DNA from 2 places in the Micromonospora sp. B11E3 genome. Region 1 is predicted to be linked to the other one. Evidence: riboswitches for the same ligand, from Rfam matches in the RefSeq annotation. Region 1 holds a riboswitch; the other holds the start of a gene.

The links. A riboswitch is a leader RNA that binds a small molecule or an ion and turns the genes downstream of it on or off. The one in region 1 is predicted to bind thiamine pyrophosphate.
Region 2: linked by a shared signal. The riboswitch ahead of ABGB16_RS19920 (ECF transporter S component) and the one ahead of thiE (thiamine phosphate synthase) in region 1 are both predicted to bind thiamine pyrophosphate.

What each region holds. Positions count from the first base shown of each region.
Region 1 covers NZ_JBDPMC010000119.1:323-10,944, reverse strand. The annotation lists gene thiC (phosphomethylpyrimidine synthase ThiC) at 1-1,109, opposite strand, end outside; gene thiD (bifunctional hydroxymethylpyrimidine kinase/phosphomethylpyrimidine kinase) at 1,127-1,915, opposite strand; gene ABGB16_RS31540 (thiamine phosphate synthase) at 2,008-2,682, opposite strand; gene ABGB16_RS31535 (thiazole synthase) at 2,832-3,611, opposite strand; gene thiS (sulfur carrier protein ThiS) at 3,608-3,808, opposite strand; gene thiO (glycine oxidase ThiO) at 3,777-4,937, opposite strand; gene thiE (thiamine phosphate synthase) at 4,931-5,557, opposite strand; TPP riboswitch at 5,552-5,662, opposite strand; gene ABGB16_RS31515 (hypothetical protein) at 5,811-5,945, opposite strand; partial or broken gene ABGB16_RS31510 (transposase) at 6,074-6,425, shown strand; gene ABGB16_RS31505 (LysR substrate-binding domain-containing protein) at 6,448-7,359, opposite strand; gene ABGB16_RS31500 (aminotransferase class III-fold pyridoxal phosphate-dependent enzyme) at 7,465-8,778, shown strand; gene ABGB16_RS31495 (amino acid permease) at 8,771-10,258, shown strand; partial or broken gene ABGB16_RS31490 (IS5/IS1182 family transposase) at 10,465-10,551, opposite strand; gene ABGB16_RS31485 (hypothetical protein) at 10,537-10,622, shown strand, end outside.
Region 2 covers NZ_JBDPMC010000039.1:41,708-60,868, reverse strand. The annotation lists gene dusB (tRNA dihydrouridine synthase DusB) at 1-402, opposite strand, end outside; gene ABGB16_RS20010 (glycine--tRNA ligase) at 467-1,846, opposite strand; gene ABGB16_RS20005 (hypothetical protein) at 2,061-2,534, opposite strand; gene ABGB16_RS20000 (antibiotic biosynthesis monooxygenase family protein) at 2,660-3,001, opposite strand; gene ABGB16_RS19995 (hypothetical protein) at 3,028-3,285, shown strand; gene ABGB16_RS19990 (metal ABC transporter substrate-binding protein) at 3,399-4,340, shown strand; gene ABGB16_RS19985 (metal ABC transporter ATP-binding protein) at 4,337-5,098, shown strand; gene ABGB16_RS19980 (metal ABC transporter permease) at 5,101-5,973, shown strand; gene ABGB16_RS19975 (metalloregulator ArsR/SmtB family transcription factor) at 6,017-6,316, shown strand; gene ABGB16_RS19970 (Fur family transcriptional regulator) at 6,313-6,726, shown strand; gene ABGB16_RS19965 (hypothetical protein) at 6,783-7,388, shown strand; gene ABGB16_RS19960 (hypothetical protein) at 7,397-7,564, shown strand; gene ABGB16_RS19955 (acyl-CoA dehydrogenase family protein) at 7,633-9,555, opposite strand; gene ABGB16_RS19950 (DUF6328 family protein) at 9,957-10,460, opposite strand; gene ABGB16_RS19945 (SIS domain-containing protein) at 10,736-11,485, opposite strand; gene ABGB16_RS19940 (alpha/beta fold hydrolase) at 11,530-12,360, opposite strand; gene ABGB16_RS19935 (TIGR03943 family protein) at 12,384-13,202, opposite strand; gene ABGB16_RS19930 (RNA-guided endonuclease TnpB family protein) at 13,361-14,569, shown strand; gene ABGB16_RS19925 (permease) at 14,627-15,631, opposite strand; TPP riboswitch at 15,884-15,991, shown strand; gene ABGB16_RS19920 (ECF transporter S component) at 16,066-16,656, shown strand; gene ABGB16_RS19915 (ABC transporter ATP-binding protein) at 16,775-18,190, shown strand; gene ABGB16_RS19910 (energy-coupling factor transporter transmembrane component T) at 18,255-19,055, shown strand.

The DNA of each region.
Region 1 (10,622 bases):
GGGCCCAGCGTGTAGAAGGGCGCCTGGTGGCACCACTCCTGCTGGCGGTCCACGTTCTCCTTGATCTTGTGCATCGGCACGTGACCCGGTCCCTCGATCATCACCTGGACGTCGTACTCCCAGGCCACCTCGGTCAGCTCGCCGAGGGTCCTCAGCTCGGCGAACTGCGCCTCGTCGTTGGCGTCCGCGATGGAGCCCGGCCGCAGCCCGTCGCCGAGCGAGAACGTCACGTCGTAGCGGGCCAGGATCTCGCACAGCTCCCGGAAGTTGGTGTAGAGGAAGTTCTCCTGGTGGTGCGCCAGGCACCAGGCCGCCATGATCGAACCACCCCGCGAGACGATCCCGGTCACCCGGTCCACCGCCAGCGGCACGTACGGCAGCAGCACCCCGGCGTGCACCGTCATGTAGTCGACGCCCTGCTCGGCCTGCTCGATGACGGTCTCCCGGAACACCTCCCAGCTCAGCTTCACCGGGTCACCGCCGACCTTCTCCAGCGCCTGGTAGATCGGCACGGTGCCGATCGGCACCGGGGAGTTCCGCACGATCGCCTCGCGGGTCTCGTGGATCCGCTTGCCCGTGGACAGGTCCATCACGGTGTCCGCGCCCCACCGGGTGGCCCAGGTCAGCTTCTCCACCTCCTCGGCGATGGAGGAGGTGACCGCCGAGGTGCCGATGTTGGCGTTCACCTTCACCAGGAACGCCTTGCCGATGATCGCCGGCTCGCACTCCGGGTGGTTGACGTTGAGCGGCAGCACGGCCCGCCCGGCCGCGATCTCGTCCCGGACGAAGTCGGGCGCGACGCCCTCCCGGATCGCCACGAACTCCATCTCCGGGGTGACCACCCCCGCCCGGGCGTACGCCAGCTGCGTCGGGCGCTTCCCGTCCGCGCCCGCCAGCGGCGTCCCGGCGCCCCGCACCGGAGCGACGTCACCCCGCTCGGCGATCCACTCCCCGCGCAGCGGCGGCAGCCCGACCTCCGGGTCGGAGCCGGGGCCGGAGGTGTCGTACAGGCGGACCGGCGGGTTGCCCCCGGTCAGCTCCACCTCGGCGAACGGCACCTGGAGATCCGGCCGCGCCCCCTCCACGTAGACCTTGCGTCGTGCCTGCATGACAGCCTCCCTGATGGTCAACAGGACCAGCCGAAGTGGTCCAGCGGGCCGCGTCCCGCGCCCAACTCCCAGTGCCGCGCGCCGGTCAGCGCGCGGGTCACGTACTCCTTCGCGGCGGCCACCGCGACCGGCACCGGATCGCCGGACGCCAGCCGGACGGCGATCGCCGCCGAGAACGAACAGCCCGTGCCGTGGCTGTGCCGGGTGGTTACCCGGGGCGCCCGTAGCAGCGTGGTCGTGCCGCCGCCGACCAGCACGTCCACCGACTCGCCGTCGGCGTCCAGGTCGCCGCCGGTCACCACCACGTGCGCCGGGCCGCCGGCCGCGATGGCCTCGGCCGCCGCGACCATTTCCACGACCGTGGTCACCGGACGTCCGGTGAGGACGCCGGCCTCTGCGCAGTTCGGCGTCGCCACCTCGGCGTACGGGAGCAGCCGCTCGACCGCCTCCACCACGCCGAGCCGGTGCCCACTGGTGGCGACCAGCACCGGGTCGACGACCAGCCGGGGCAGCTGGCCCGCCTGCGCCGCCTCGGCCACCGCGTCGGCGACCGCCGGGGTGGCGAGCATGCCGGTCTTCACCGCGCGTACCGCGAAGTCGCCGAGCACGCTGTCCAACTGGTCGCGGACGGTCTGCGGGGGCAGTGGCAGGACGGCGTTGACGCCCCGGGTGTTCTGCGCGGTGACCGCGGTGATCACGCTGGTGCCGTACGCGCCGAGGGCGGCGAAGACCTTGAGGTCGGCCTGGATGCCGGCTCCTGCGCCGGAGTCGGATCCGGCGATGGTGAGTACTGTTCGCGGCGTCACGCCTTCCCCTCTCTGGTTGCGCTTGGGGGCTGCGGCCAGCGTTCCGCGGTCGTTGCGCTGGGGGGCTGCGGCCGACCGTGCCCACGGAGGGATCAAGCCCGACCGCCCGGAGTGGGCACGGTCGGCCGCAGCCCTGTCGGGGGGACCGCCGTCGTTCGGTGCCGGCTGCGCGGCAGCGGGCTGACCGCCTCGCGGAAGCTCTCGGTCAGCGTGGTGGCTGCCTCGGTGGGGTTCTCGGCTCGCATGAGCGCGCCGAGCACGGCCACTCCGGTGGCGCCTGCCGCGACGCATGCGCTGACGTGGTCGGGGGTGTCGACTCCGCCCAGTGCCAGGACCGGCACCGGGCTGGCCTTGATCAGCTTGGCGAGACCGGTCGGCCGGAGGGGTGGGCCGTAGCCGGGTTTGGTCTCTGTCGGGAAGACCGGGGAGAGGGTGGCGTAGTCCTCTGTGCTGAGTCGGGCGAGTTCTGCCTGGTCGTGGCAGGAGCGGCCGACCAGTCCCGCGCACGGCGCCGGGTACGGGCCGGCCGCCGGCAGGTGCACGGCGTCCCCGCCGAGCGGGTCCGGGCCGGCCACGATCAACGCGCCGGCCACCTCGGCGAGGATCGCCCGCAGATCGGCGGCGAGGGCGAGGCGCTCGGCGCGCGGCAGGTCCTTCTCCCGCAGCACCACCCACCGCACTCCCCCACGGACGGCCCCGGCGACGACGTCGACGAGTGGCCCCCGCGCCACCCGCCGGTCCGTCAGCAGCACCACGCCCGACGGCACGGCGCGGCCCGGGATCTTGGAGAATTCCGGCCCCGCCAGGGGCCACTTCCTGCCAAGATCTGGAGCCGAAGCTGCGACCCTGCGACCAACCGACCCCTGGCGGGGAGGATCCGCACCGGGATCCGCCGGAGCGAGGTGCGACGCGCGGCTCACAGGTCCGGCCGTCCCTCGTCCGGGGTGGAGGCGAGGGCGTGGAAGCGGCGGGCGATCCGGCCCGCCCGGTACGCGAGCCGCCCGGCCTCCACGGCGTACCGCATGGCGGTGGCCATCGCCACCGGGTCCGCCGCCCGGGTGACCGCGCTGGCCAGCAGCACCGCGTCGCAGCCCAGCTCCATGGCGAGCGCCGCGTCCGAGGCGGTGCCGATGCCGGCGTCGAGGATCACCGGCACGTCCACGCTCTGCCGGATCAGCCGGATGTGGTGCGGGTTGCTCACCCCCAGCCCGGAGCCGATCGGGGCGCCGGCCGGCATCACCGCCGCACACCCGACGTCGGCCAGCCGCCGGGCCAGCACCGGATCGTCCGAGGTGTACGGCAGCACGGTGAAGCCGTCCGCGACCAGCTCCTCGGCCGCGCGCAGCAGCTCCACCCCGTCGGGCAGCAGGGTGCGGTCGTCCCCGATCACCTCCAGCTTCACCCAGTCGGTGCCGAACGCCTCCCGGGCCAGGTGGGCCACCTTCACCGCCTCCGACGCGGTGTAGCAGCCCGCGGTGTTCGGCAGCAGCCGTACGCCGCAGCGGTCCAGCAGGTCGAGCAGCCCGCCGGCGGTGCCCGGGGCGGTGTCCACCCGGCGCAGCGCCACCGTGACCAGCTCGGTGCCGGAGGCCCGGACGGCCTGCTCCAGCACGTGCAGGTTGGCCGCGCCGCCGGTGCCGAGGATGAGCCGGGAGCCGAAGCCGACCCCGCCGAGTTCGAAGGACACTCCGCTCACCCGCCCTGGGCGGCGCTGAGCACCTCGACCCGGTCGCCGTCGCGCAGCACGGTCACCGACCAGCCGCCGCGCGGCACCACCTCACCGTTGACCGCGACCGCGAGGCCGCGTTCCTGGTCGGTGACCGCGCGGACGACCTCCGCGAGGGTCGTCCCGCCGGGCAGGTCACGCCCCGTGCCGTTGACGATCAGTTGCACGTCTCCTCCTCGATGGTGGATGCGTCCGATCCCGGCCCGTGGTGGCCGGCGCGTCGGTGCCGGCGAACCGGTCGGGGGTGAAGGGGGCGAGCAGCGGGTCCGGCTCGCCGGTGACGATCAGCTCGGTGATCAGGTCGGCGGTGACCGGGGTGAGCACGATGCCGTGCCGGTGGTGTCCGGTGGCGGCGAGCACGCCGGGCCGGCCGGGCAGCGCCCCGATGATCGGCGCGTTGTCCGGCGTACCGGGGCGCAGCCCGGCGGATGCCTCGGCCAGGTCGTACTCGGCCAGCTCGGGGACCAGGTCCACGGCGGCGCGGAGCAGCCGGAGCACCCCGCCGGCGGTCACCTCGGTGTCGGCGCGCTCCTCGACGGTCGCTCCGACCACCACCTCGCCGCTGTCCCGGGGCACCAGGTAGACCGACTCGCCGTCGGCGTACCCCCGGACCACGTGCCGGAAGTCCGGCGCGCCGCGACCGGGCGCGCGGAGCCGCAGCACCTGGCCCTTCACCGGACGGACCGGGAGCCCGGTGAGCGCCGCCGCGCCGCAGCCGGCCGCGACCACGGTGACCCGGGCGTCCACCTCGGACAGGTCGCCGATCACACCCGGCCGCCACACCGCGCCGGCCTGCTCGGCGGCGGTCCGCAACGCGGCGACCAGCCGGCGCGGGTCGACCTGGTGGTCGCCGGGGGCGACCGCGCCGCCGCGCACGCGCGGGGCCAGCGCCGGTTCGCGGTCCCGCAGCTCCGAGGGGCGCAGCGGCGTGATCGGCAGCCCCAACCCCTGCTGGTACGTCCAGAGTCGACGCGCCTCGGCCAGGTCGTCGGTGGTCAGCCCGACCACCAGGGTGCCGTCGGTGCGGTAGCCGAGATCGGCGCCGGCGGCCTCGGCCAGCTCGGCGGCGAACCCGGGCCAGCGGGCGGCGGACTCGGTGAGCAGCCCGGTCAGCTGGTGCTCCCCGAAGTACGCCTCGGCGACCGGCGCGAGCATCCCGGCCGCCACGTGCGACGCGCCCGTACCAGGGGCAGGATCGTGCACCGTCACGCGCAGTCCCCGAGACGCGCACCGCCACGCGACAGCCAGCCCGACCGGTCCCGCCCCCACGACAGCGACGTCCGGTCGGGTCAGCACGTCAGGGCCTCGATCAGGTCAGCAGTCGTGCGTGCGGGATCGGGGCTGGCGGAAATCGCCCCGACCACCGCCACCCCGTACGCCCCGGCGGCGCGCAGCGCCGGCACCGACGCGGCGGTCACCCCGCCGATCGCGATGACCGGCACGTCCACCGCTCCGGCGACCGCGCGTACCCCCGCGGGGCCGATCGGCTCGGGCAGCCCGGCCTTGGTGGTGGTGGCGTGGCAAGGGCCGACGCCCAGGTAGCTCGCCCCGGCGGCGACCGCCTCGGCGGCGGCCACCGGTTCCCGGGCGGTCGCGCCGAGCACGGCGGTGGCGCCGAGCACCTGGCGGGCCGCCCGCACCGGCAGGTCGTCGGCGCCGACGTGGCCACCCGCCGCGTCCACCGCCAGCGCCACGTGCAGCCGGTCGTTGACCAGGCACGTCGCCCCGTACGGCCGGCACAGCGCGACCACCTGGCGGGCCAGCTCGTACGCCTCCCGGTCGGTGGCGTCGTCCTCCACCCGGACCTGGACGACCAGCTCGGCGCGGGCCACCGGCAGGGCGGCCCGCAGCACGCCGAGCGGATCCCGCCCCGGCCGGGTGTCGGTGATCAGATGCAGTCGTCCCAGGGACGGCACGGCAACACTCCTCCCTGCGCCGGCATTACCCGGATCAGGTTCGACGGTCGGGGGCTTACAGCCCCCCTCTCAGCCCGGTACGCACCGGGCTCCCGTGGGTCACTTGCGGCCTACCGTACGGTGTTCCACCGGATCCGCCAAGGGTGGGTGACGCTTTTCCCTCGACCGCCCGCGTTTCGCGCCGTCGGGCTGCCGCCGGAGAGCCGGCTGCCCCGGCGCCGTCGGTACGGCACCGGGGCAGCGGAAAGCCCGGTCAGAGGAGGGCGTCGAGCGCGTCCAGGTCCTCGTCGGTGGGCTGCCAGGCGCCCGCCTCGGCGTTGGCGTGCACCTGCTCGGTTGGCCTGTCGCACGTCCTAGCGGCGTTGCAACAGGTCCCGGCCGACCTCACCGCCTCCCCGGAGTCCCATACCGCTCATACTCGCCCGCACAACCCTGGCTCACCGGCGCGTTGGACGGACGTACACCGAAAAGTCCTACCCGGAGACGGCGGTGTCGGCCTCGCGGATGTCGCCGGTCCCCCGCACCCGGCCTGACGCGGTCGCCAGCGACAAGGCCTACTCGTCCCGCGGCAACCGCGCCTACCTACGGGAACACCACATCAAGGCAGTCATCCCCGAGGGACCAGGCCGCGAACCGGAAGAAGAAGGGCAGCCAGGGCGGCCGACCCGTCAACCACGACGCCGACCTCTACAAGGAGCGGAACACCGTCGAGCGCCTGATCAACAAGCTGAAGGCCTGGCGAGGCATCGCCACCCGGTACGACAAGACCCCCGAGAGCTACCTCGCCGGTCTACACCTCCGCGCCTCGATGATCTGGATCAAGGACCTCACGCGGCACTCCTTGATCACAACCAAATACGCGCCCTAGCACTGCAACCCGATGTCGTCGCCTACGGCAGTTCGAGTCGTTTGCGGTAGCGCCGGCCATCCACCACATCCAGAGCGACCTGGGCGAACGCCGCCGCGGCGGGTGGAGCGCCGGCGCGGTGGGCCACCGCTACCTCGCAAGAGGGCATGCCGGTGATCGGGACGAAGACGACGCCGGGGCGGGCGTACAGGCGGGGGGCGGTCTCCGGGACGATCGAGATGCCCCGGCCGAAAGCGATCGCCTGCAACTCCGCCTCGAAAGTGGCCGCCTCGTGGACGACCGTGGCCGGCTCGGTGCGGTAGGCGTCGAGGATCCAGTAGTCGCGCCAGGTGCCCTCGCCGGGCGCGGCGACGATCGGCTCGGCCAGCAGCTCGTGGACGTCCACCTCGGACCGGGCGGCCAGCGTGTGCCGGGCCGGCACGCAGGCGAAACATCGCTCGGCCAGCAGCGTACGGGTGGTGACGTCGCGGACGCCGTGCAGCGGGGGACGCACGATGGCCACGTCGGTGTCGCCGGTGTCCAGGCCGCCGTTGGGCGCGCTGAAGTCGTACTCGATCACTTCGATCTTGACGTCGGGGTGTTGCTCGGTGAACGCCTGCAGGATCACCGGCACGTACTCGACAGCCGCACCGATCAGGTAGCCGAGGCGCAGGCGGCCGGCCTGCCCCTGGGCGATCCGGGACGCGGTGGCCATCGCCTCCTCGAAGCGGTCGAGCACGGCCCGCGCCTCGGCCAGGAACGCGACGCCCTCGCGGGTCAGCACCGTGGCGCGGGTGGTACGTTCCAGCAGCATCAGCCCGAGATGGTGTTCGAGCTGCCGGATCGTGTAGCTCAGCGACGGTTGCGCGATGTGCAGGCGCTCGGCGGCTCGAGTGAAGCTCAATGTCTCGGCGACCGCGACGAAGCACCGCAGGTGCCGGAGCGTCACGTTCATAGACAGCATCTATAAAGCCTATGAAACTCGGTCTTTCCCCTGGTATCGCCGGCGTTTCTAGTCTTCGGTCATCCCTCAGCACCGAATCGGATCGGATGGCCGTTCATGGTAGATACCGCAGCAAATCGCGAGCACGCCAAGACCCTTCTCCTGCACGAGCCGGCCGGCGGCGACCCCACCAAGCTGACCCTGGTCCGCGCCGAGGGCTCGCTGGTCTGGGACGACGCCGGCATCAGCTACATCGACTGCACCGCCCAGGCCTGGTCCAACAATCTCGGCGCCAACGACCCCCGGGTCATCGAGGCGGCGATCGAGCAGACCCGCGCGATCACCCACGCCCGCCCGACCTTCCACACCCCGGCCCTGCTCGACCTGGCCGAGCTGCTCGTCTCCATCGCGCCGGCCGGCCTGGACCGGGTCGGTTTCACCCTGCACGGCTCGATGGCCGTGGAGATGGCGCTGAAGCTGGCCATGCGCAACCGGCCCGGCGCGCAGCACATCGCGATCCTGCACGACGCGTACCACGGCCGGTCGATCACCACGATGGCGGCGAGCTGGCCCCACCCGGACAACCCGTTCGGCCCGATCCAGGCCCGGTTCCTGCGCCTGCCCCGGCCCGACCTCTACCGCCCGCGGGCCGGCCTGACCCCCGAGCAGGACACCGAGCTCACCCTCGGCCTAATCCGCGACGTGCTGGACAGGGGCACCGACGGGCCAGTGGCGGCCATCGTCTACGAGCCGATCCAGGGCAACGGCGGGCACAACGAGTTCCTGCCAGCCTGGCACCGCGGGCTGCGGCAGATCTGCGACGAGTACGACATCCTGCTGATCGTCGACGAGGTGCAGTCCGGCCTGGGTCGTACCGGCGCGATCTGGGCCAGCGACCTCTACGACATCCGGCCGGACATCCTGGTCTTCGGCAAGGGTGTCGGCGGCGGCTTCCCCCTCGCCGGCGTGCTCACCCGGGCCGAGCTGGCCACCTTCAGGTCGGGCGACGATCAGCTCACGTTCGGCCAGTTCCCGATCTCGATCGCGGCCGGTCTGGCCGCCGTGCGGGCCATCCTCGACGACAAGCTCAGCGAGACCGCCGCCGAGCACGGCCGGTACGCGACCGGGCGGCTGCTGGAGATGAAGGAGCGCCACCCGCTGATCGGCGACGTGCGCTGCCCCGGCCTGATGGTCTGCATCGAACTGGTCCGCGACCGGGTGACCAAGGAGCCGGCCACGGAGGAGACCCGCGGGGTCTTCCTCGAGGCTCAGCGGCGCGGAGTCATCTTCGGCGAGAACAGGTACGCCGGGCTCGGCAACCTCATCAAGATCAAGCCACCCCTGGACATCAGCCATGAGCTGCTGGCACGCTCCCTGGACGTGCTGGACGAGGCGTTGACCGAGGTGGAGCGGAGGTACGGCCGTGACTGAGCGATCCGATGAGGCCGACCTCGCCGATCTGGGTTACGAGCAGAAGCTCAGCCGCAGCATGAGCTCGTTCACCGCGTTCGCGCTCGCCTTCTCGATGGTCTCCATCAACACCGGCGTGATCAGCATGTACAAGTCACCCTTCGACGAACTGGGCGGCTCGGCCGTGCTGCTCTGGCTGCTGGTGCTCCCGGCCGTGCTGCTGCTGGTCGCCGTCTACGCCCACCTGGCCGGCCGGTTGCCCATCACCGGCTACGCCTACCAGTGGTCGAGCCGCCTGGTCGGCCCGAACTTCGGCTGGTTTACCGGCTGGATCGCGCTGATCTCGTTCTTCGCCGGCACGGCCGGTACCGCGGCCGGCCTGGGCGCGGTCTTCGCCCCCGAGATATGGGCCGACCCGACCCCGCACCAGGTGCAGGCGCTCAGCATCGGCTGCACCGTCCTGGTCGCGATCATCAACATCATAGGCGTACGGGCTGCAAGCCGGATCAACAACATCGGCGCCTCGATCGAACTGGTCGGCACGGTCCTGCTCGGCATCGTCCTGCTGGCCGGCGTGGTATTCGCCTTCAAGCACACCCAGGGCCCGGCCATCCTGACCGACACGACCTCGCTGAACGGCAACGCGGTCGGCCTGACCAGCATCTCCCTCGCCGCGCTGCTGCCGGTCTACGTGCTGCTGGGCTGGGAGGGCGCCGCTGACCTGGCCGAGGAGACGCAGAACCCGCGCCGGGCCGCCCCAAGGGCCATGTTCCGCGCGGTCATCTGGTCCGGTGTCATCGGCTTCGCCGTCTTCGCCCTGCTGGCCATGGCCATGCCGAGTGCGCCCGAACAGTTCTTCGCCGGTGCCGAGAACCCGGTGTTCCGCCTGGTCGGCGAACAGGTCGGCGGCTTCGCCCGGGCCCTGCTGCTCGTGGTGGCGTTCGCCTCGATCTTCGCCTGCCTGATCGCCAACATGGCCGTGGCCACCCGCATGACGTTCGCCCTGTCCCGGGACAACATGCTCCCCGGCTCGACGGCCCTGCAGGCGGTCGGCTCCCGCACCAGGGCCCCGATCAACGCCATCATCCTGGTGGCGGCGATCGCCATCGGCCTGAATCTGCTGAATGAAGGCCTGGTCGGCAAGATCTACGCGATGGTGGGCCTCACCTATTACCTGACCTACGCGCTGACCCTGGCCGCCGCCTGGATCGCCCACCGGTCCGGCCGCATCCCGGCGGCCGGCGAGGGCGTCTTCTCCCTGGGCCGCTGGCTCCCGGCGGTGGTGGCCCTGGGTGCCGCCTACTGCGTAGCGGTGATCGCCGCCCTGACGGTTCCCGAAGTCAACAACCAGAACGCGATCACCGTCCTGGTTGTCCTGGGCTTCGGCTTCGTCTGGTGGGTGGCGGTCCTGCGCCGGCGCCTGCGGACGGGCACCGCCGGACCGCCGAAGGTCGCCGCCACCCCGGCCCACGCCGGTGTCCCCGAGCCGGCCCTCGACTGACCGCGAAAAGGGCTCCCGTCACCCTCCGGGGCGGCGGGAGCCTTGGTGGTCAAGGAAAAGCGCTCCGGACACCGCAGCGCGGGGAGCCTGGGCTGAGAAGCGGGACAGCCTCGAGGTGCTTTGAGGCGGGAGCGGCGCTGTCGGTGGGGGCGGTGAGACCGCCCTCTGAGAGGGCGTTTGGTTCACGCCTTTTGCGGCTTGTGAGGCTAGTACGTACCCCGCCAGGTTGGTGTTGCCTCGCCCGTTATGCGTTTGGCGAGGTTGTCGATCGAGGCGATGTGGATCATGGCTTCGTCACCACCGCCCGCCGCTACCGCACCATCCAGATCCGGGCCGGCGAACACACCATCACCGCAGCCGACCC
Region 2 (19,161 bases), on a different contig from region 1:
GGCGAACAGTCGGCGCCGCCAGGGCAGGGCCGACCCGCCGCCCCGGCGGGTGACCTTGGGCACGGGGCAGCCGAAGTTGAGGTCGATGTGGTCGGCGAGGTCCTTCTCCACCACGATCCGCACGGCGGCGGCGGTGATCTCCGGGTCGGTGCCGTAGAGCTGGAGGCTGCGCGGCTTCTCCTCCTCGCCGAAGGCGATCATGCGCAGCGTCTTCGGGTTCCGCTCGACCAGCGCGACGGTCGTGATCATCTCGCAGACGTAGATGCCACCGCCCTGCTCGCGGCAGAGCCGGCGGAACCCGACGTTGGTGATGCCGGCCATCGGCGCGAGCACCACCGGCGGCCACACCTCGTGCGGCCCGACGGCCAACGGGCGCACGGCGGGCGGGGTCGGGGCGGTCACCGGACAAGTGTACGGGGCTCCGACCGGCCCGTTCCCGCGCGCCGGTCGGAGCCCCGTACGCAGCTCAGCAGCCGGGGAGGCGCTCGATGAGGTAGCGCTCGACCTGGTCCAGCGAGATCCGCTCCTGGGCCATCGTGTCCCGGTTGCGCACCGTCACCGCGTTGTCGTCGAGGGTGTCGAAGTCGACGGTCACGCAGAACGGGGTGCCGATCTCGTCCTGCCGGCGGTAGCGGCGGCCGATCGCCTGCGAGTCGTCGAACTCGACCACCCAGCGCTTACGCAGGTCGGCGGCGAGGCCCTTCGCCTTCGGGGAGAGCGCCTCGTTGCGGGACAGCGGCAGCACCGCCACCTTGACCGGGGCCAGCCGCGGGTCGAAGCGCATGACGGTGCGCTTGTCCACCCCGCCCTTGGTGTTCGGCGCCTCGTCCTCGTCGTACGCCTCGAGCAGGAAGGCGAGCACCGCGCGGGTGAGGCCGGCGGCCGGCTCGATCACGTACGGGATCCAGCGCTCGCCCTTGGTCTGGTCGAAGTACGACAGGTCGACGCCCGAGTGCTTGCTGTGCGTGGACAGGTCGAAGTCGGTGCGGTTGGCGATGCCCTCCAGCTCGGCGAACTCGGTGCCGCCGAACCGGAACCGGTACTCGATGTCGACGGTGCGCTTCGAGTAGTGGGAGAGCTTCTCCTTCGGGTGCTCGTAGAAGCGCAGGTTCTCCTCGGACAGGCCGAGGTCGACGTACCAGTTCCAGCGCTCCCGCAGCCAGTACTCGTGCCACTGTTCGTCCGTGCCCGGCTCGACGAAGAACTCCATCTCCATCTGCTCGAACTCGCGGGTACGGAAGATGAAGTTGCCGGGGGTGATCTCGTTACGGAACGACTTGCCGGTCTGCGCGATGCCGAACGGCGGCTTCTTGCGGGCGACCGTCTCCACGTTCTTGTAGTTGACGAAGATGCCCTGTGCGGTCTCCGGGCGCAGGTAGTGCAGGCCCTCGTCGCTCTCCACCGGGCCGAGGTACGTCTTCATCAGGCCGTTGAACATCTTCGGCTCGGTGAAGGTGCCCTTGTTGCCGCAGTTCGGGCAGTTCAGCTCCGTCAGCGAGGTCAGCGGCTTGCCGTGCTTGGCCTCGTACGCCTCCTCCAGGTGGTCGGCGCGGAACCGCTTGTGGCAGGACTGGCACTCGGTCAGCGGGTCGACGAACTCGGCGATGTGGCCGCTGGCCTCCCAGACCTTGCGGGCCAGGATGACGGCCGAGTCCAGGCCGACCACGTCGTCGCGCTGCTGGACCATGGTCTTCCACCACTGCCGGCGGACGTTCTCCTTGAGCTCCACGCCGAGCGGACCGTAGTCCCACGCCGACCGGGTGCCCCCGTAGATCTCGCTGGAGGGGAAGACGAAGCCCCGGCGCTTGGCGAGGCTGACGACGGCGTCGATACGGTCGACTGGCATGTTTCCTCCTACGCCGGCTGGCGGTCGGCGGGGGCGAAGTGGATGAATCGTTCGGTCCGGGACCACGGTACGACCGCGGAGGCCCCGAGCCCAGCAGAATACCGGGGGCGACCAGGCCGGCCCCCGCGAGCCTCCACCGCCGGACCGACAGGGCCGGGCCAAGGGGCGCCACCGGCGGGGCCGGACACCCGGGGTCGGGTCGGAGGCCCGGGGGTCAGCTGACGCCGCAGACCTTCATGGCCCCGGTCTGCCGGTCCGGCGCCAGGGTCACCCGCTGGCTGCCCCGGCCGCCACCGCTGAAGGTGACCGAGACGGGCACGGTCAGGTTGTTGACGTCCACGTCGCCCACCCGGAACGAGTCGATCTGCGGCTCGGCCGAGACCCGCCGCGTGAACTCCGGCCGGGACTCGCGCCGTCGCGCGTCGTCGCAGAGCGCGTCGTACGACCTGTCGTACTTCCGCTCGGCCAGCCCCTCGTAGTAGTCCCGGGTCACCGCGCGGCCCTGCTCCCGGACGGCCTGCACGTTGCTGACCGCCAGTCCGACGACGGCCGACCCGCCCCCGCCGCAGCAGAGCAGCACGGCCAGCGCGCCGACCCCGAGGGCGAGCCAGAGCCGGGCGCGGCGCCCCTCGGTCGGCGGCGCGGCGAACGGCGGGGCGACCCCGGGGCCCGCCGGGGGCGGGGGCACCGCCGGCTCCTGGGGCGTCGGCGACGCGCCGGGGGCCGGCGGGCCGACGGGCCGTCCTGCCGTCGGGTACGGGGGTGGACCGGCCGGTCCGGGTGCGGTCATACGTGCAGGGTAGTGCCAGCCGTTCAGCGGTACGGCGCAGCGGCCCGATCGCTCGCCCGCACGTCGACCGCTCCGCCGGGGGCCGCGCTGGCCAGCGGCTCGTACGCCGACGGCTCGTCGACCGACTCGGCCAGCAGCGGCGTGGCGTGCACCTTCACGTCGAAGCCGCCGAGCGCCCGCCGGTACGCGCCGACCGACTCCCACTCGGTGACCAGGCACCAGTGGCGGGGGTCGTCCAGCGCCCGGAGCAGCTCGCCGCGCAGGTAGCCGGGGCGGGCGGCGAGCGCCGCGAGGGCGGCGTGCGCGCGCTCGGTGAAGGCGGGGGCGACGTCGGGGTCCACCACGAACCGGTTGGTGACCAGCACCGGGTCCTCCTCGTAAAGTCTGTGGGATGCAGCGTACGCAGAGCCCCCTGCTGGCCCGACTGGCCCGGGCGAACCCCACGGCGGTCTTCCTGGTCACCCTGGTGCTGGTGCTGGTGGCGCTGTTCACCCCGGGCGTGCTGGGCGGCGTGCTGCTGCTGGTGCTCGCCGCCGGCCTGGTCGCGCTGCTGCTGAGGACCTGGCCGGTCCAGGCGCCGGCCACCCGGGTGATCCGGCTGGTCATGCTGGCCCTGCTGGTCACGGTCGCGCTGGCGAAGCTGCTCTGACCCGGGCCCGGCCCGTACGGGCGGCACGAGGGGCGAAGCGCTAGCAGATGAGCGCGGCTCATGCAAGCATGCGTTTTTGACAATCAATTTCGTTGTCGCGGAGAGTGGACGACATGACGCTCCGCCCCACCGTACGTGCCCTGATCACCGCGACCGCCCTGCTCGGCCTGGCCGGCCTCACCGCCTGCTCGGACGACGACGGCGGCGCCGACCCGCAGCGGGTCGACGTGGCCGCTGCCTTCTACCCGCTCCAGTTCGTCGCCGAGCGGGTCGGCGGTGACGCGGTCCGGGTGACCAACCTGACCAAGCCCGGCGCCGAGCCGCACGACCTGGAGCTGACCCCGGGCCAGGTCGGCGAGGTGAACCAGGCCGAGCTGCTCGTCTACCTCAAGGGGTTCCAGCCGGCGGTGGACGAGGCGGTCGAGCAGGCCGGCGGCGACCGGGCCTTCGACGTGGCCGGGGTGCAGCCGCTGCTGGACGCGAGCGCCGGTGGCCAGGAGCACGAGGAGGAGGCCGGGCACGAGGAGGAGAGCGGCGGCAAGGACCCGCACCTCTGGCTCGACCCGACCCGGCTGGCCACCGTCGCCGACCGGCTCGCCGAGCGGCTCGGCACGGTCGACCCCGAGCGGGCCGCCGACTACACCGCCCGGGCGAGGACCCTGCGCGCCGACCTGGAGAAGCTGGACGCCGAGTTCGCGGCGGGGCTGAAGACCTGCCAGCGCCGGGAGGTCGTGGTCAGCCACACCGCGTTCGGCTACCTGACCGGGCGCTACCAGCTCGAGCAGGTCGGCATGACGGGGCTCACCCCGGAGACCGAGCCGTCCCCGCAGCGCCTGGCCGAGGTCGCCCGGGAGGCCCGGGAGCACCAGGCCACCACGATCTTCTTCGAGACCCTGGTCAGCCCCAAGGTCGCCGAGACGATCGCCGAGCAGGTCGGCGCGCGGACCGCCGTGCTCGACCCGCTGGAAGGACTGTCCGCCGGCAACGGCGCGGACTACCTTTCGGTGATGCGTACCAACCTCCAGACCCTCCGGACGGCGTTGAGCTGCTCGTGACCGCACCTGTCATCACCGTCACGCACGCGGCGGTCGGCTACGACGGCCGCCCCGTGCTGCGGGACGTCTCCCTGACCGTCGACGCCGGCGAGGTGGTCGCCGTGCTCGGCGCCAACGGCTCCGGCAAGTCCACGCTGATCCGCGCGGTACTCGGGCTGGTCCCGCCGCACTCCGGCACCGTCTCGCTCTTCGGCACGCCGCTGCGGCGGTTCCGGCAGTGGCGGCGCATCGGGTACGTCCCGCAGCGCCTCGGCGCCGGCGGCGGCGTGCCGGCCACCGTACGCGAGGTGGTGTCCTCCGGCCGGCTCGCCCGCCGGGGCGTGCTCCGCCCGCCGGGCAGGGCCGACCGGGCGGCCGTGGCCGCCGCGCTGGAGGCGGTCGGGCTGGCCGACCGGGCCGGCGACGCGGTCGCCACCCTCTCCGGCGGCCAGCAGCAGCGCACCCTGATCGCCCGCGCCCTGGCCGGCGAGCCGGAACTGCTGGTCCTGGACGAGCCGACCGCCGGGGTCGACGCGGTCAGCCAGGAGGCGTTCGCCGGGGCGCTGCGCGGCTTCGTCGCCGGCGGCGGGACGGTGCTGCTGGTGGCCCACGAGCTGGGGCCGCTGCGCCCACTGATCAGCCGCGCCGTGGTGGTGCACGACGGCGGGGTCGCGCACGACGGCGCGGTGCCCGAGCCGGCCGGCCACCACGCCGAGCCCGACCACGACCACGTGCACCCGCACGGACCCGACGAGCCCGTAGGGCTGTGGAGCAGTTGAGCATGGAGCTTTTCCAGTACCCGTACATGCAGCGGGCGCTCATCGCCGCGCTGGTCATCGGCCTGGCCGCCCCGGCGCTCGGCATCTACCTGGTGCAGCGCCGACTGGCCCTGATCGGCGACGGGGTCGGGCACGTCGCGCTCACCGGGGTCGGCGCCGGGCTGCTGCTCAACAGCTCCCCGGTGCTGGTGGCGGTGGTCGCGGCGACGCTCGGCGCGGTCGCCATCGAGCTGGTGCGGGCCCGGGGCCGCACGTCCGGCGACCTCGCGCTGGCGCTGCTGTTCTACGGCGGGATCGCCGGTGGCGTGATGCTGGTCGGGCTCTCCGACGCCACCAGCGCCAGCCTCAACGCGTACCTGTTCGGGTCGCTGACCACCATCTCGCCGCAGGACCTGACGACCATCGTGGTGCTCGGCGCGGCGATCCTGGTCACGATGCTGACCCTGCGGCCGGCGCTGTTCGCCGTGTGCCACGACGAGGAGTACGCCCGGGTCGCCGGCCTGCCGGTGCGGGCGCTCAACCTGCTGCTCGCCGTCGGCACCGCGGTGACCGTCACGATCGCCATGCGGGCCGTCGGGGTGCTGCTGATCAGCGCGCTGATGGTGGTCCCGGTGGCCACGGCCCAGCAGGTCACCCGCGGCTTCCGCGCCACGATGACCGCCGCGATGGCGCTCGGCCTGTTCGCCGCCGGCTCGGGGGTCTGGGTGGCCGCCAACGCCGACACCGCCCCGGGCGCGTCCGTGGTGCTGCTCGCGATCGCCTCGTTCCTCGTCGTCGCGGTCGCCGCCGCCGGGTGGCGGGCGCTGCGGCGGCGCCGCACCCGGGCCGGCGCGCCGACCCCCGAGCCGCACGAGCACGAGGTGGTGCTGAGTTGAGCCTGCGCCAGGACATGTCCGCGGTATTGGTTACCGTTACGAGGTGACCGGCGCATCAGGCTACGAGGCGTACGAGGGCGCGGGCGAGCTGCTGCGGGCCCTCGCGGCCCCCATCCGGCTGGCGATCGTGAGCGAGCTGGCGCAGGGCGAGCGGTGCGTGCACGAGCTGGTGGAGAAGCTCGGAGCCGCGCAGCCACTGGTGTCGCAGCATCTGCGGGTGCTGCGCGGGGCCGGCGTGGTCCGTGGCTCCCGGCGCGGGCGCGAGATCGCGTACGCGCTGGTCGACGAGCACGTCGCGCACATCGTCGCCGACGCGGTAAGCCATGCCGGGGAGACGTCATGAACGCAGGGGGCGTCGTGAGCGAGGGCGGCGCCGTCCGCAACACCCGGCAGCGCTCGGCGGTGAGCGCCCTGCTCGCCGAGCTGGACGGATTCCACAGCGCGCAGGACCTGTACGCCATGCTCCGCGAGCGCGGCGAGCGGGTGGGGCTGACCACCGTCTACCGGACGCTGCAGGGGCTGGCCGACGCGGGTGAGGTCGACGTCATGCGCCCGCCGGGCGGCGAGCACCTCTACCGGCGGTGCAGCGAGGGTCACCACCACCACCTGGTGTGCCGGGCCTGCGGCCGCACGGTGGAGGTGGCCGGGCCGACCGTGGAGACCTGGGCGGAGCGGGTCGCCGCCCAGAACGGCTACACCGACGTCAGCCACACCCTGGAGATCTTCGGCACCTGCCCGTCCTGCGCCGGCTGACGTCGGCCGGTTTCCGGGCCGTGCCCGGCCGCCGCGGGCATGGCAGGCTGTCCGGCGTGAAGATCTACGCCGATCGTTTCCCGACCGCCGCCCGCCAGTTCCTCACCGACCTACTCGTCGTCGTCTGGGTGTACGCCGCCGTCCGGTTCGCGCTGTGGGTGCACGACCTGGTGCAGAAGCTCGCCGTACCCGGGCGGAAGCTGGAGGGGGCCGGCGGCGGTCTGGCCGACAACCTCGCCGAGGCGGGCGGCAAGGTGCGCCGCGTGCCGCTGGTGGGCGACGAGCTGACCGCCCCCTTCAGCAAGGCGGCCGACGCCGCGCGGGCGGTTGCCGACGCGGGCCGGGACCAGCAGGAGCTGGTCGGCCAACTCGCCCTGGCGCTCAGCATCGCCGTCCTGGTCTTCCCGCTCGGCGTGGTGCTGCTCGGCTGGCTGCCGCTGCGGCTGCGCTGGATGCGCCGGGCCGCCTCTGCGAAGGCGCTGGCCGCGGCCCCGGCCGGGCGGGACCTGTTGGCCCTGCGGGCGCTGGCCGGGCAGCCGCTGGGCCGGCTGACCCGGATCGCCCCGGACGTGGCCGAGGCGTGGCGCCGCGGCGACGACGCCACCGTCGACGCGCTCGCCGCGCTGGAGCTGCGCCGACTCGGCCTCCGGGCAGACCGTTAGGGTGGGGCGTGTTCTACTTCCTGATCGTCATCGCCGTGCTGCTGCTGGCGTACGCCGGCGTCCTGGTCAGCTTCGTCCGCCGGGGCCGCAAGGTCCCACCGGCGGCCTACCTGGTGCTGGCGGTGCTCAACGGGCTGATCCTGGCCGGCGTGCTGGCCTGGGGGATCTCCCGCTGAGCCCTCCCGAGGCGCGGGCGTGAGCGGGTCCCCTGCTGCGCCACAGGCGTCGACAGGGGCCCTTCCTTTCACTCCGGGCGGGGGATGCGGCGGCGAACGTCAGGGGCAGTCGACGGGCCGGGGGTCCAGCGGGCCACCCAGGGCCGATCGGCCGGCGGGGTGACCACCCCGTCCTCCAGCGCGGCGTACCGGCCGTCGAGGATGTGCCTCGCCGCCGCCACGTCGACCGGGTCGGTGTTGTCCCACAGGGCGGTGAACAGCGCGTCGACCCGCAGCCGGGCCTGCCGGCAGAACAGGTCGGCCAGCTCGACGTTCTCGGGGCGCGAGTCCTTCTCCGCGTACGCGCGGACGCAGACGGCGGACATCGCGAACAGCTCCGCGCCGATGTCCACCACCCGGCCGAGGAACGCCTGCTTGCGCTCCATCTTCCCCTGCCACCGGGACATCGCGTAGAACGTCGACCGGGCCAGCTTGCGGCAGGCCCGCTCGACGTGCCGCAGGTGCCCGGCCAACGGCCCGAACCTGCCGTACGCCGTCGGGGACTGGCCCCGGCCGACCGCGAGGGCCGGCAGCCACCGCGCGTAGAAGGCCCCGGCCCGCGCGCCGGCCCGCGCCTTGCGGCCGAGCCCGGCGTCCGGGTCGATGATGTCCCCGGCGACGGAGAGGTGGGCGTCCACCGCCTCGCGGGCGATGAGCAGATGCATGATCTCGGTGGAGCCCTCGAAGATCCGGTTGATCCGCAGGTCCCGCAGCAACTGCTCCACGGCGATCGGGCGCTCGCCCCGGGCGGCCAGCGAGTCGGCCGTCTCGTAGCCGCGTCCGCCCCGGATCTGGACCAGCTCGTCGCCGATCTTCCACGCCATCTCGCTCGCGTAGAGCTTGACCAGCGCCGCCTCGATCCGGATGTCGTTGCGGTCGTCGTCGGCGAGCAGGCAGCACAGGTCCAGCATGGTCTCCATGCCGTACGTCGTCGCGGCGATGAAGGCCAGCTTCTGGGCGACGGCCTCGTGCTCGCCGACCGGCCGGCCCCACTGGACCCGCTCGGCGGCCCACTCCCGGGACACGTTCAGCGACCACTTGCCCGCGCCGACGCACATCGCCGGCAGCGAGAGCCGGCCGGTGTTCAGGGTGCTCAGGGCGATCTTCAGCCCCTTGCCCTCGCCGCCGATGACGTTCTCCTTCGGCACGAAGACGTCGTGGAACCGGGTGAGGCTGTTCTCCAGCCCGCGCAGCCCGACGAAGGCGTTGCGCCGCTCCACGGTGATGCCCTCGGCGTCGCCGTCGACCACGAACGCCGTGATCCCGCCCCGCCGGCCCGCGCCGGCCGGCACCCGGGCCATCACCACCAGCAGCGTGGCGACCGTGCCGTTGGTGGCCCAGAGCTTCACGCCGTTGAGCCGGTACCCGGTGCCGTCCGCGGTGGGCTCGGCGGTGGTGGCCAGCCGCGCCGGGTCGGAACCGACGTCCGGCTCGGTGAGCAGGAACGCCGACACCTCGCCAGCGGCGAGCCGGGGCAGGAAGCGGCGTTTCTGCTCGGCGGTGCCGAACATCTTCAGCGGCTGCGGCACGCCGATCGACTGGTGGGCCGACAGCAGCGCGCTGATCGCCGGGCTGACCGAGCCGGCCAGCATCAGCGCCCGGCAGTAGTGCAGGTTGCTCAGCCCGAGGCCGCCGTACGAGCGGTCGATCTTCATGCCGAACGCGCCGAGCCGGGCGAGCCCGTGGAACACCTCGTCGGGGATCCGCGCGTCCCGCTCGATCGCCGCGCCGTCCACCTCGGACTCCAGGTACGCCCGCAGTTCGGCCAGGAACTCCTCGGCCCGGGCGTCCTCGGCCGGGTCGCTGCGCGGCCACGGGTCGATCAGGTCGAGCCGGAACCGGCCGAGGAACAGCTCCTTGCCGAAGCTGGGCCGGTCCCAGGTGGACTCGCGGGCCGCCTCGGCGACCTGCCGGGCCTCCTTCTCCGACACCTGTCCCGCCTCGGCGGGCAGGGGGCCGACCCCGTCGCCGCCCGCCGCGACCGGGCCCGCGGCGCCACGGCCGTCGGGGTCACCGGCCGGCGCGGCCCGCCCGACGGGTTTCGTGTCGTCGGCGGGGGCGACCCGCCCGGTGGGTTTCGTGTCGTCGGCGGGGGCGACCCGGCCGGTGGGACCCGCCGCCGCACCGGGGCCCGTCGCGCCCCCGCCCGTCGGGTCGGGCGCGGGTCGGTTGTTCTGCGTCGTGGTCACGGCTGCCCCCTCGAACCTCGGGCCCGGATGACGTCGACATGCTCGACACGAGCCACGCTACTCCCGGGTGTTACCCAGGGGTAGGGCTTCGGCAACGTCCGATTTTCAGGGGCGTTTCCGCTGATCCCGACCGGTTCCACGGACGCGTCGGCCCGCCCGGCGGGTCAGTTCCCGGGAAGCGTGTGCGGGTCGTCGTCCTCGTCGTCGATGTCGTCGTCGCCCCAGTTGCGCCGGGCGAACGGCAGGAACACCCAGAAGACCAGGAACCACACCCCGGTGAGCACGGTCAGCACGACGGCGATCGGCCGGGACAGGACGAAGTCGGTGATCAGCAGGACGGCGCTGACCATCGAGAGCAGCATGAACGCCAGGCCGCCGCTGGCCATCCGGTGGGCGAAGCGCACCAGCTCCGGCTTTCGTCCCTGCCGGAACAGCGCCCGGTGGAAGGCGACCGGGGAAATGATCATGGCAGTAGCGGCGGCGGCCGACAGCAGCGAGACGATGTAGACGTCCTTCTGGAACGCCGTGGCCCGAGGGAACCCGTTGCTGAACGGCAGGGTCAGCAGGAACGCGAAGAGGATCTGCACGCCGGTCTGGGCGACCCGCAATTCCTGGAGCAGGTCGGCGAAGTTGCGCTCCCAGCGCTGCTTCTCGGTCTCCTTCGACACGTGCCATACCTTTCGCAAGACGTACTGCCGGCGAGGCCAACCCCGCCGGCAGCAACGCATTGCCCCGCCAGGCCCCCGACGAAACCGGACCGGAGTGGGGCCCGCCGTGACCGGCGCAGGGATCAAGCCTGACCGCCCGGAGCCGGGCACGGCGGGCCCCACTCCCCGCCGCGCCTTTAGGAACCACGGCGAACACGCCCGACGGGCCCCACCACGAACAAGCGCCTCAGGAACCACGGTGAAAACCCCGGCGGCCCCCACCCCGGACACGCGCCTCAGGAACCGCGGCGAATACGCCCGGCGTACCGGTCCTCCAGGGCCTTGTTGTGCTCGTCCCCGCCGGCGATGTTGGCCGACAGGTAGACCGGGGGTTGCTCCCCCGCCGCCAGCAGCCGGGCCACCACCTCGACGGTGATCTGCTGGGCGAGCAGGGCGGCGGTGATGGACGAGATCGCGCCGACGGCACCGCCGCCGGGCAGGGGCAGGGTCGCGTCGCCATACGGGGCGCCGTTGTCCAGCACCACGTCGGCGAAGTCGGCCAGCTTCCGCCCCGAGGGGTGGCGGGAGGTCATCCGCGCCGAGTGCGCCGCGGAGGTGATCGCCACCAGCCCGTGGCCGCGTTCCTTCACCAGCCCGGCGAACTCGACGATGGCGCCGTTGACCCCCGAGTTCGAGGCGACCACGAAGACGTCCGACGGGTGGACCGGGGCCAGCTCGTACAGCCGGTGGGCCACCGAGGGGTCCCGCTCCAGCAGCGGGCCGAGGATGTCGGCCGGCGCCCCGCCGAGCAGCACCAGGTCGCGCAGCGCGATCCGGTTGGTCGGCACCAGCCCGCCGGCCCGACCGGCGATCTCCATCGCCAGCGCCTCGGAGTGCCCGGTGCCGAACGCGTGGACCACGCCGTCGGCCCGCAGCGCGTCGGCGATGAGATCGGCCGCCCGGCACACCGCCTCCCGCTGGCTGGCGGACACCCGCCCGATCGTCTCCGTCACCACCGCGAGATAGTCGTCAGCGTTCACCGTCATACGTCCTGCTTCCTACTAGTTGCTCATCGCCGCCGCGCCGTTGCTCACCGAGTCCCGCCCACCCGGGCGAGGATCGCCTCGGCCAGTGGGCCGGGCGCGACGTCGGGGATCCAGTGCGACACCCCGGGCAGCTCGACGAGGCGGTAGTCCCCCGTGACGTAGGCGGCGCACGCCTCCGCCGCAGCCCGGCCGATCGCGAAGTCCCGGTCGCTCCAGACGAACGCCGTCGGCACCCGAACCGACGCCACGGCCGCGAGGTCCGCGCGGGACATCGCCCGGTACCAGTTCAGGGCGGCGGTCAACGCTCCCGGCTCGCGCATCGGCTCGGCGTACCGGGCGACCCGGTCGGACCCGCCGACCCCGCCGAGCATCCGGCGCAGGGCGGCGGCGTCGAGCGCCAGCAGCGTCTTCTCCGCCGTGCCGGGCTGGCGGAACAGCGCGACGTACGACGAGCGGGCCTTCTGCTCCGCGCTCGTGGCCAGCGCGTGGGCCATCGCGGCCGGGTGCGGCACCGACACGGCGGTCAGCGTGCGCACCCGGTCGGGGTGGCCGGCCGCGAGGGCCCAGGCCACGATCGCGCCCCAGTCGTGCCCGACGACGTGCGCCGCGTCGACGCCCAGCGCGTCGAGCAGGGCCACGGCGTCGGCGACGAGTTCCGGGAGGCGGTACGCCGCCACCTCCGCCGGGCGGGCGCCGGCCGAGTATCCCCGCTGGTCCGGCGCGTACGTGCGCAGGCCCGCCGCGTGCAGCGCCGGCACCACCTCGTCCCACTCGCCGCCGTGCTGTGGGAAGCCGTGCAGCAGGAGGACCGCCTCGCCGTCGGCCGGCCCGCCCGCGCGCACCTCGAACGTCAACCCTCGCGCATCGATCCGCATGATCGGCAGCCTACCGAGGTCGCTCACTCGTACGGGTTCCGCGGAGCGGGCACCCGCCGCCACGACTCCACGGCCAGGTACGGGATCTCGGCGTCGTCGACCGGGTCCCGGCCGACCCGGTCGGTGTACCGGCCGATCACCTCGACCCAGGTGTCGTCCGCGAGGCCCACCGGCACGTCGCCGGTGAGCCCGAGCTTGACGGGACGGCCGTCGGCGGCGCAGCAGGAGAGCACCATCCGGGCCAGGATCGGCCGGCCGTCGGGGCCCGGGGCGATGAAGCCGGTGAGCCGGACCCGCCGGTCGCCGATCGAGACGCCCTTCTCGAACAGGGCCCGGGAGGCGTAGTCGAGCACGGTGACCGGGGCCGGGTCGCCGGGCGGCAGCGGCGGATAGTCCGACTGGCGAGAACCGGCGAGGGCGCTGCCCGCCTGGCCCACGGAGTACGAGCCCAGGGCCGGCGGTGCGACCAGCAGCAGGCCGAGCACCGGCAGCAGGAGCAGCCAGCCGATCCGCGGCCCGTGGTGGTCGTGGTCGTGGTCGTGCCCGTCCCCGCCCTCGGCGTGCTCTGCGGTCGGGCCGGCGTGCTCCCCGGTCGGGCCGGCGTGCTCCCCGGTCGGGCCGGCGAGGTCCCCGGTCGGGCCGGTGTGCTCCGTCGAGGGGCGGGCGGGGCGCAGCTCGTGCCAGAGGGTCAGAACCGCGGCGGCGATCAGCACCAGCCCGGCGGCGATCAGGAAGGGGCGCAGCCCCTCCTTGACGTAGCGCAGGTAGAGATCCGTGACGCTCGCCCGGACGACCGCCCCGCCGAGCAGCAGCAGCACGACCGCCTGCGCCTGCCGGTTCACCTGATCCTCCTAAGGATGCCCCGACCTTCAGGCGGGGGAGGAATCTGGGCTCCGTCAGGAGCCGCCCGGTGGATCCAGGACGGCTCCAAGAACGAAGCTCGCTGACCCACACGGCCCGCCTTCTTACCCGGCTTAGTCCACTGTGTAAGGTCGCTTTTGTGCGGACGGCGTACAAGTGTCGGGCGTACCCGACGCCCGAACAGGCGGCAGTGTTCAACCGCACGTTCGGTTGCGTACGCCTGGTCTGGAACCGGACTCTCGCCGAACGTCACGCCGCCTATTACGAGCGGGGCGAGAGAACCTCGTACCGGCAGACCGACGCCGCGCTCACCGCGTGGAAGAAGACCACCGAACTGGCGTTCCTGTCGGAGGTGTCGTCGGTGCCGTTGCAGCAGGCCCTGCGGCACCAGCACACCGCGTTCGCGAACTTCTTCGCCGGTCGCGCCCGATACCCGCGCTACAAGAGCCGCAACGGTCGCCAGTCGGCGCACTACACCCGCTCGGCGTTCCGCATGAGAAACGGTGTCCTGCACGTGGCGAAGACGCACGCGCCACTGGCGTTCGTGTGGTCGTTCGACGACGTCGACCTCACCACACTCGACCCGACCATGCTCGTGATCTCCCGGGAGCCGGACGGCCGCTGGTACGTGACGTTCGCCGTCGACACCGACGACCTTGAACCGCGCGAGCCGACCGGGCACGAGATCGGCGTTGACCTCGGCATCACCGATTTCGCCGTAACCAGCGACGGGCAGCGCATCGCCAACCCCCGCCATCTGGAACGCAGGGCCCGCAACCTTGCCCGCTACCAGCGGCGCATGGTGCGATGCCAGCGCGGCAGCGCCAACCGGCGCAAAGCCAAGGCCAAGATCGCCCGCGCACATCGCAAAGTCCGCAACGCTCGTGCGGACTTCCTCCACCGCACCAGCACCCACCTGGTCCGGGCTGCGGACACGATCGTGATCGAAGACCTCGCGGTCGCCAACATGGTCCGTAACCGCAGCCTCGCCAAGGCGATTTCCGACTGCGGCTGGGCTGAATTCCGCCGCCAACTGGAGTACAAGGCCGCACGCGCCGGCCGTACCCTCGTGGTGATCGGCCGCTGGTACCCCAGCAGCAAGACCTGCTCGGCGTGCGGGCATCTGCTCGCCGCCCTCAGTCTTTCCACCCGGCACTGGACGTGCCCGACCTGCCGCACCCGCCATGACCGGGACGTGAACGCGGCGAAGAACATCCTTGCGGCTGGTCGAGCCGTAGCCAGGCACACCCCTGGCGATGCCTGTGGAGCTGATGTCAGACGGCAAGGGTCCTCCCTTCCGCAATCGGCCGTGAAACAGGAACCCCGCGCCGCGAGGCGCCCGGCTTAAACCGGACCGGCCGCAAGGCCGATGGGAATTTTCCCTCCTCCAGGAAGAGGAAGGAAGTCAAAGCAGCACCGCCCCGACTCCGACGGCCACCGCGACGGCGACCACGAACGTCGCCGGGGCGAACCGGACCGCGAAGCGTCGACCGAAGACGCCGGCCTGCATGGAGATCAGTTTGAGGTCGACCATCGGCCCGACCACCAGGAAGACGAGGCGGGAGGTGAGGGAGAACTGCGACAGCGAGGCGGCGACGAAGGCGTCCGCCTCGGAGCAGATGGACAGCAGCACGGCCAGCCCGGCCAGGGCGAGCACGGAGAGCACCGGCTCGTCGGCGAGGGCCCGCAGCCACCGCTCCGGGACCAGCACGTTGATGCTGGCGGCAGCCAGCGCGCCGACGACGAGGAAACCGCCGGCGTGGACCACGTCGTGCCGGACCGCCGCCCAGAACGCCACGCCCCGCGACGCGCCGTCCAGCTCCGGTCGGCGCGGCAGCCGGATCCAGTCGGCGCGCCCGAGCCGCAGCCACAGCCACCCCATCACCGCGGCGACGACCAGGCTGGCGACCGCCCGCCCGAGGACCATCTCCGGCCGGCCGGGGAAGGCGACCGCGGTGGCCGCGAGCACGATCGGGTTGACCGCCGGGGCTGCGAGCAGGAACGCCAGGGCCGCCGCCGGGGTGACGCCGCGCCGGATCAGCGAGCCGGCGATCGGCACCGAGCCGCACTCGCAGCCCGGCAGGACCACCCCGGCAACGCTCGCGACCGGCACGGCGAGGGCCGGGTGCCGGGGTAACGCGCGGGCCCAGAACGAGCGTGGCACGAACACCGCAATCACCGCCGAGAGCAGCACCCCGAACACCAGGAACGGCACGGCCTGGACCAGCACCGACACGAAGACCGTGGTCCAGGTCTGCAACCGGGGTGCGGACAACGCGCGGGCCAGCGGCTCGCGGAAGACCACCAGCAGGACCAGCAGGGCGGCCAGCACCTCGACCGAGCCGACCCGCGGTGCCCGTCGCGGCCCGCGCCCGGCCGGCTCCCCCGCCGGTGCGTCCGGCGCGGCCACGCCGACCGCCCCCGCCCCCGGGACCCCACGGTCGGGCCCGGCGGGCGGCTCGGCGCTGCCGGTCGGTGACGTCACGGGCTCGCCTCCTTCGGCGCTCGACGATCTACGGCGCGACACTATCGTTCCCCGCGGACCGCGTCGACGGACTCCGGCCAGATGGCGGTAACGACCGGCGCGGAGTCGTTTCACCCACCTGGCGCACGTCACTTTGCCACGTGATCTTCGGAGGTGTTAGCGTCGGCGGGACAACTTCATTTCCGACAGGGGAGCGCACAGCGCTGAGAGTGCGGGCAAACCGTCCGCAGACCCTCGAACCTGATCTGGGTAATGCCAGCGCAGGGAGTTCGGTCATTCTCCAGCCGCGCCGCCGTCCGGTCCCACCGGACGCGGCGTGCGTCTTCTCCTGGTTCTTCCACTGAACTGGGAGCCATCGCATGAACCACACGGACAGCCACCGCTGGCGCACGATCGACATCGTGGTCGCCTCGGTGATCGCGGTCGCCTTCGGCGTCATCTTCTGGGCCTGGGGCCTGGTCTGGAGCGCCACCGAGGGGGCCTTCGCGTTCTTCCCGCCCGCGCAGACCCTGCTGTACGGCGTCTGGCTGATGCCGGCCGTGCTCGGCGGCCTCGTCATCCGCAAGCCCGGCGCCGCGCTGTACTGCGAGACGGTCGCGGCGGTCCTCTCCGCCCTGCTCGGCAGCCAGTGGGCCGGCACCGTGATCCCGCAGGGCATGGTCCAGGGCGCGGGCGCCGAGCTGGTCTTCGCGGCGTTCCGCTACCGCTCGTTCCGGCTGCCGACCGCCCTGCTCGCCGGGGCGCTCACCGGCGTCGGCGCCGCCCTGTTCGACTTCCTCGTGTGGAACGTCAAGTACGACCTGACGAGCTACAGCATCCCGTACGCGCTGCTCACGATCGTCAGCGCCGCGCTCGTCGCCGGCGCCGGCGGCTGGTCCCTGACCCGCGCCCTGGCGACCACGGGCGCCCTGGACCGCTTCCCCGCGGCCCGCGACCGCGCCCCGATCTGACCCCCACCGAACTCGTGTCGATCATGGAGTTGACGGCTGTGTCGATCTCCGGAAACGCCGTCAACTCCATGATCACCGGGGCGGGGCCGGGCCTGGCCGGCGGGAGGGGGTGACGGGCGTGGGGGGCGTCAGGCTGCGGGGGTTCGGGTGGCGGCACGCCGGGCGGAAGGCCTGGGCGGTGCGCGGGCTGGACCTGGACGTCGAGGCGGGCGAGCGGGTGCTGCTGCTCGGCCCCTCGGGCGCCGGGAAGAGCACCCTGCTCGCCGCGCTCGCCGGGCTGCTGCCGGCGGACTCCGGCGAGCAGGAGGGGACCGTCGAGATCGACGGGGTCGACCCCCGGCAGGCCCGTGAGCGGGTCGGGATCGTCTTCCAGGACCCGGAGACCCAGTTGGTCATGGCCCGCTGCGCCGACGACGTCGCGTTCGGGCTGGAGAACCGGGGCGTACCGGCCGGCGAGATCTGGCCCCGGGTCGACGAGGCGCTGCGGCGGGTCGGCTTCCCGTACCACCGGGACCGGCCCACGGCCGCGCTCTCCGGCGGCGAGCAGCAGCGCCTGGCGCTGGCCGGCGCGCTCGCCCTGCGGCCCCGGCTGCTGCTGCTCGACGAGCCGACCGCGAACCTCGACCCCGCCGGCGCGACGCTGGTCCGGCAGGCGGTGGCCGACGCCCTGGACGCCGGCACCACCATGATCCTCGTCGAGCACCGGGTCGCCGAGGCGCTGCCGCTGGTCGACCGGGTGGTGGTACCGGAGCCGGGCGGCGGGGTCCGCGCCGACGGGCCGCCCGGGGCGGTCTTCGCCGCGCACGGCGACGCGCTCGCCGCCGAGGGGGTCTGGGTGCCCGGCCGGACCGTGCCGCCCCGGCGCGCCGCCGCGCCCGCCGGCGACCTGCTGCTCACCGCCGACCGGGTCGGCCTGCCGCCGCGCCTCGCCGCCACCGATGTTCGGGTACGCGCCGGCGAGGCGCTCGCCGTGCTCGGCCCGAACGGGGCGGGCAAGTCCACCCTGGCGCTGCTGCTCGGCGGCCTGCTGCGGCCCGGTACGGGTCGGGTGGCCGCGACCGGCGAGCTGGCCGGCCCGGACGCGGGCACTCCCCCGCACCGCTGGCGCGCCCCTGCCCTGGCCCGCCGGATCGGCTCGGTGTTCCAGGACCCGGAGCACCAGTTCGTCACCGGCACCGTCTTCGACGAGCTGGCCCTCGGCCCACGCCGCACCGGCCAGCCCGAGGCGGCGGTACGGGCCACCGTGGACGGGCTGCTCGACCGGCTGCGGCTGACGGCGCTCGCGCGCGCCAACCCGTACACCCTCTCCGGTGGCGAGGCGCGGCGGCTGAGCGTGGCGACGGCCCTGGCCACCGCGCCCCGGCTGCTGATCTGCGACGAACCCACCTTCGGCCAGGACCGGCGCACCTGGCGGGAGCTGGTCGACCTGCTCGCCGAGCTGCGCGACGCCGGGCACGGCGTCGTCGCCGTCACCCACGACACGGACTTCGTCGCCGCGCTCGCCGACCGCACCGTCACCCTGGACCGCCCATGACCCACGCGGACCTTGCCGGCCGCGCCGCCACGCCGCAGCGGCCAGGAACCACTGCGGGGCGGCCGTGATCAGCATCGAGCCCGTCGCGGCGCCCGGGGCACCGCTGGCGCGGCGGAACCCGGTGGCGAAGGTCGCCGCGGCGCTGCTCTTCTCGTTCACCCTGCTCGCCACCCTGGACCCGGTCGCCCCGGCGCTCGCCCTCGCCGTCGAGCTGGCCGTGCTGCCGCTGTTCGGCATCCGCTACCGGGTGCTCGCCCGGCGGGCCGCGCCGCTGCTGGCCAGCGCCGTCGGGATCGTGGTCACCCTGGTCCTGTTCGCCGCCGACCGCTCGGGCCGGGTGCTGGTGGAGGCGGGGCCGCTGCTGGTCACGACCGGGGTGCTGGCGACCGCGCTCGGCCTGGCGCTGCGGATGCTGGCGGTCGCGCTGCCCGGCATCATCGTCTTCGCCACGACCGACCCGACCGATTTGGCCGACGCGCTGATCCAGAACGCGAAGGCCCCGGCCCGTTTCGCGATCGGCGCGCTGGCCGCGTTCCGGCTGGTGCCGCTGCTCGGGCAGGAGTGGCAGATGATCAGCATGGCGCGGCGGGCGCGCGGCGTCGACGCCGGGCGCAACCCGGTGGCGAAGCTGCGGCTGTTCGTCTCCACCGCCTTCGCGCTGCTGGTGGGCGCGATCCGGCGGGGCACCCGGCTGGCCGTCGCGATGGACGCGCGGGGGTTCGACGCCGGCACCCCGCGCACCGTCGCGCGGCGGCAGCGCTTCGGCGCCGCCGACACCGTGCTGGTCGCGGGCGCCGCGGCCCTGGCGGGGGCGGCGCTGGCGGTCAGCGTCGCGCTCGGTACGTTCCGCCCGCTGATCGGCTGACCCGGCGAGGCTTTTACGGCGGTACGGGGTGCCCCGGCGGGCCCGACCACGAAGGACGCCGCGCGACGGCGGCGGTGTGGGAATGCGGACGCCCGGGACGCGGTCC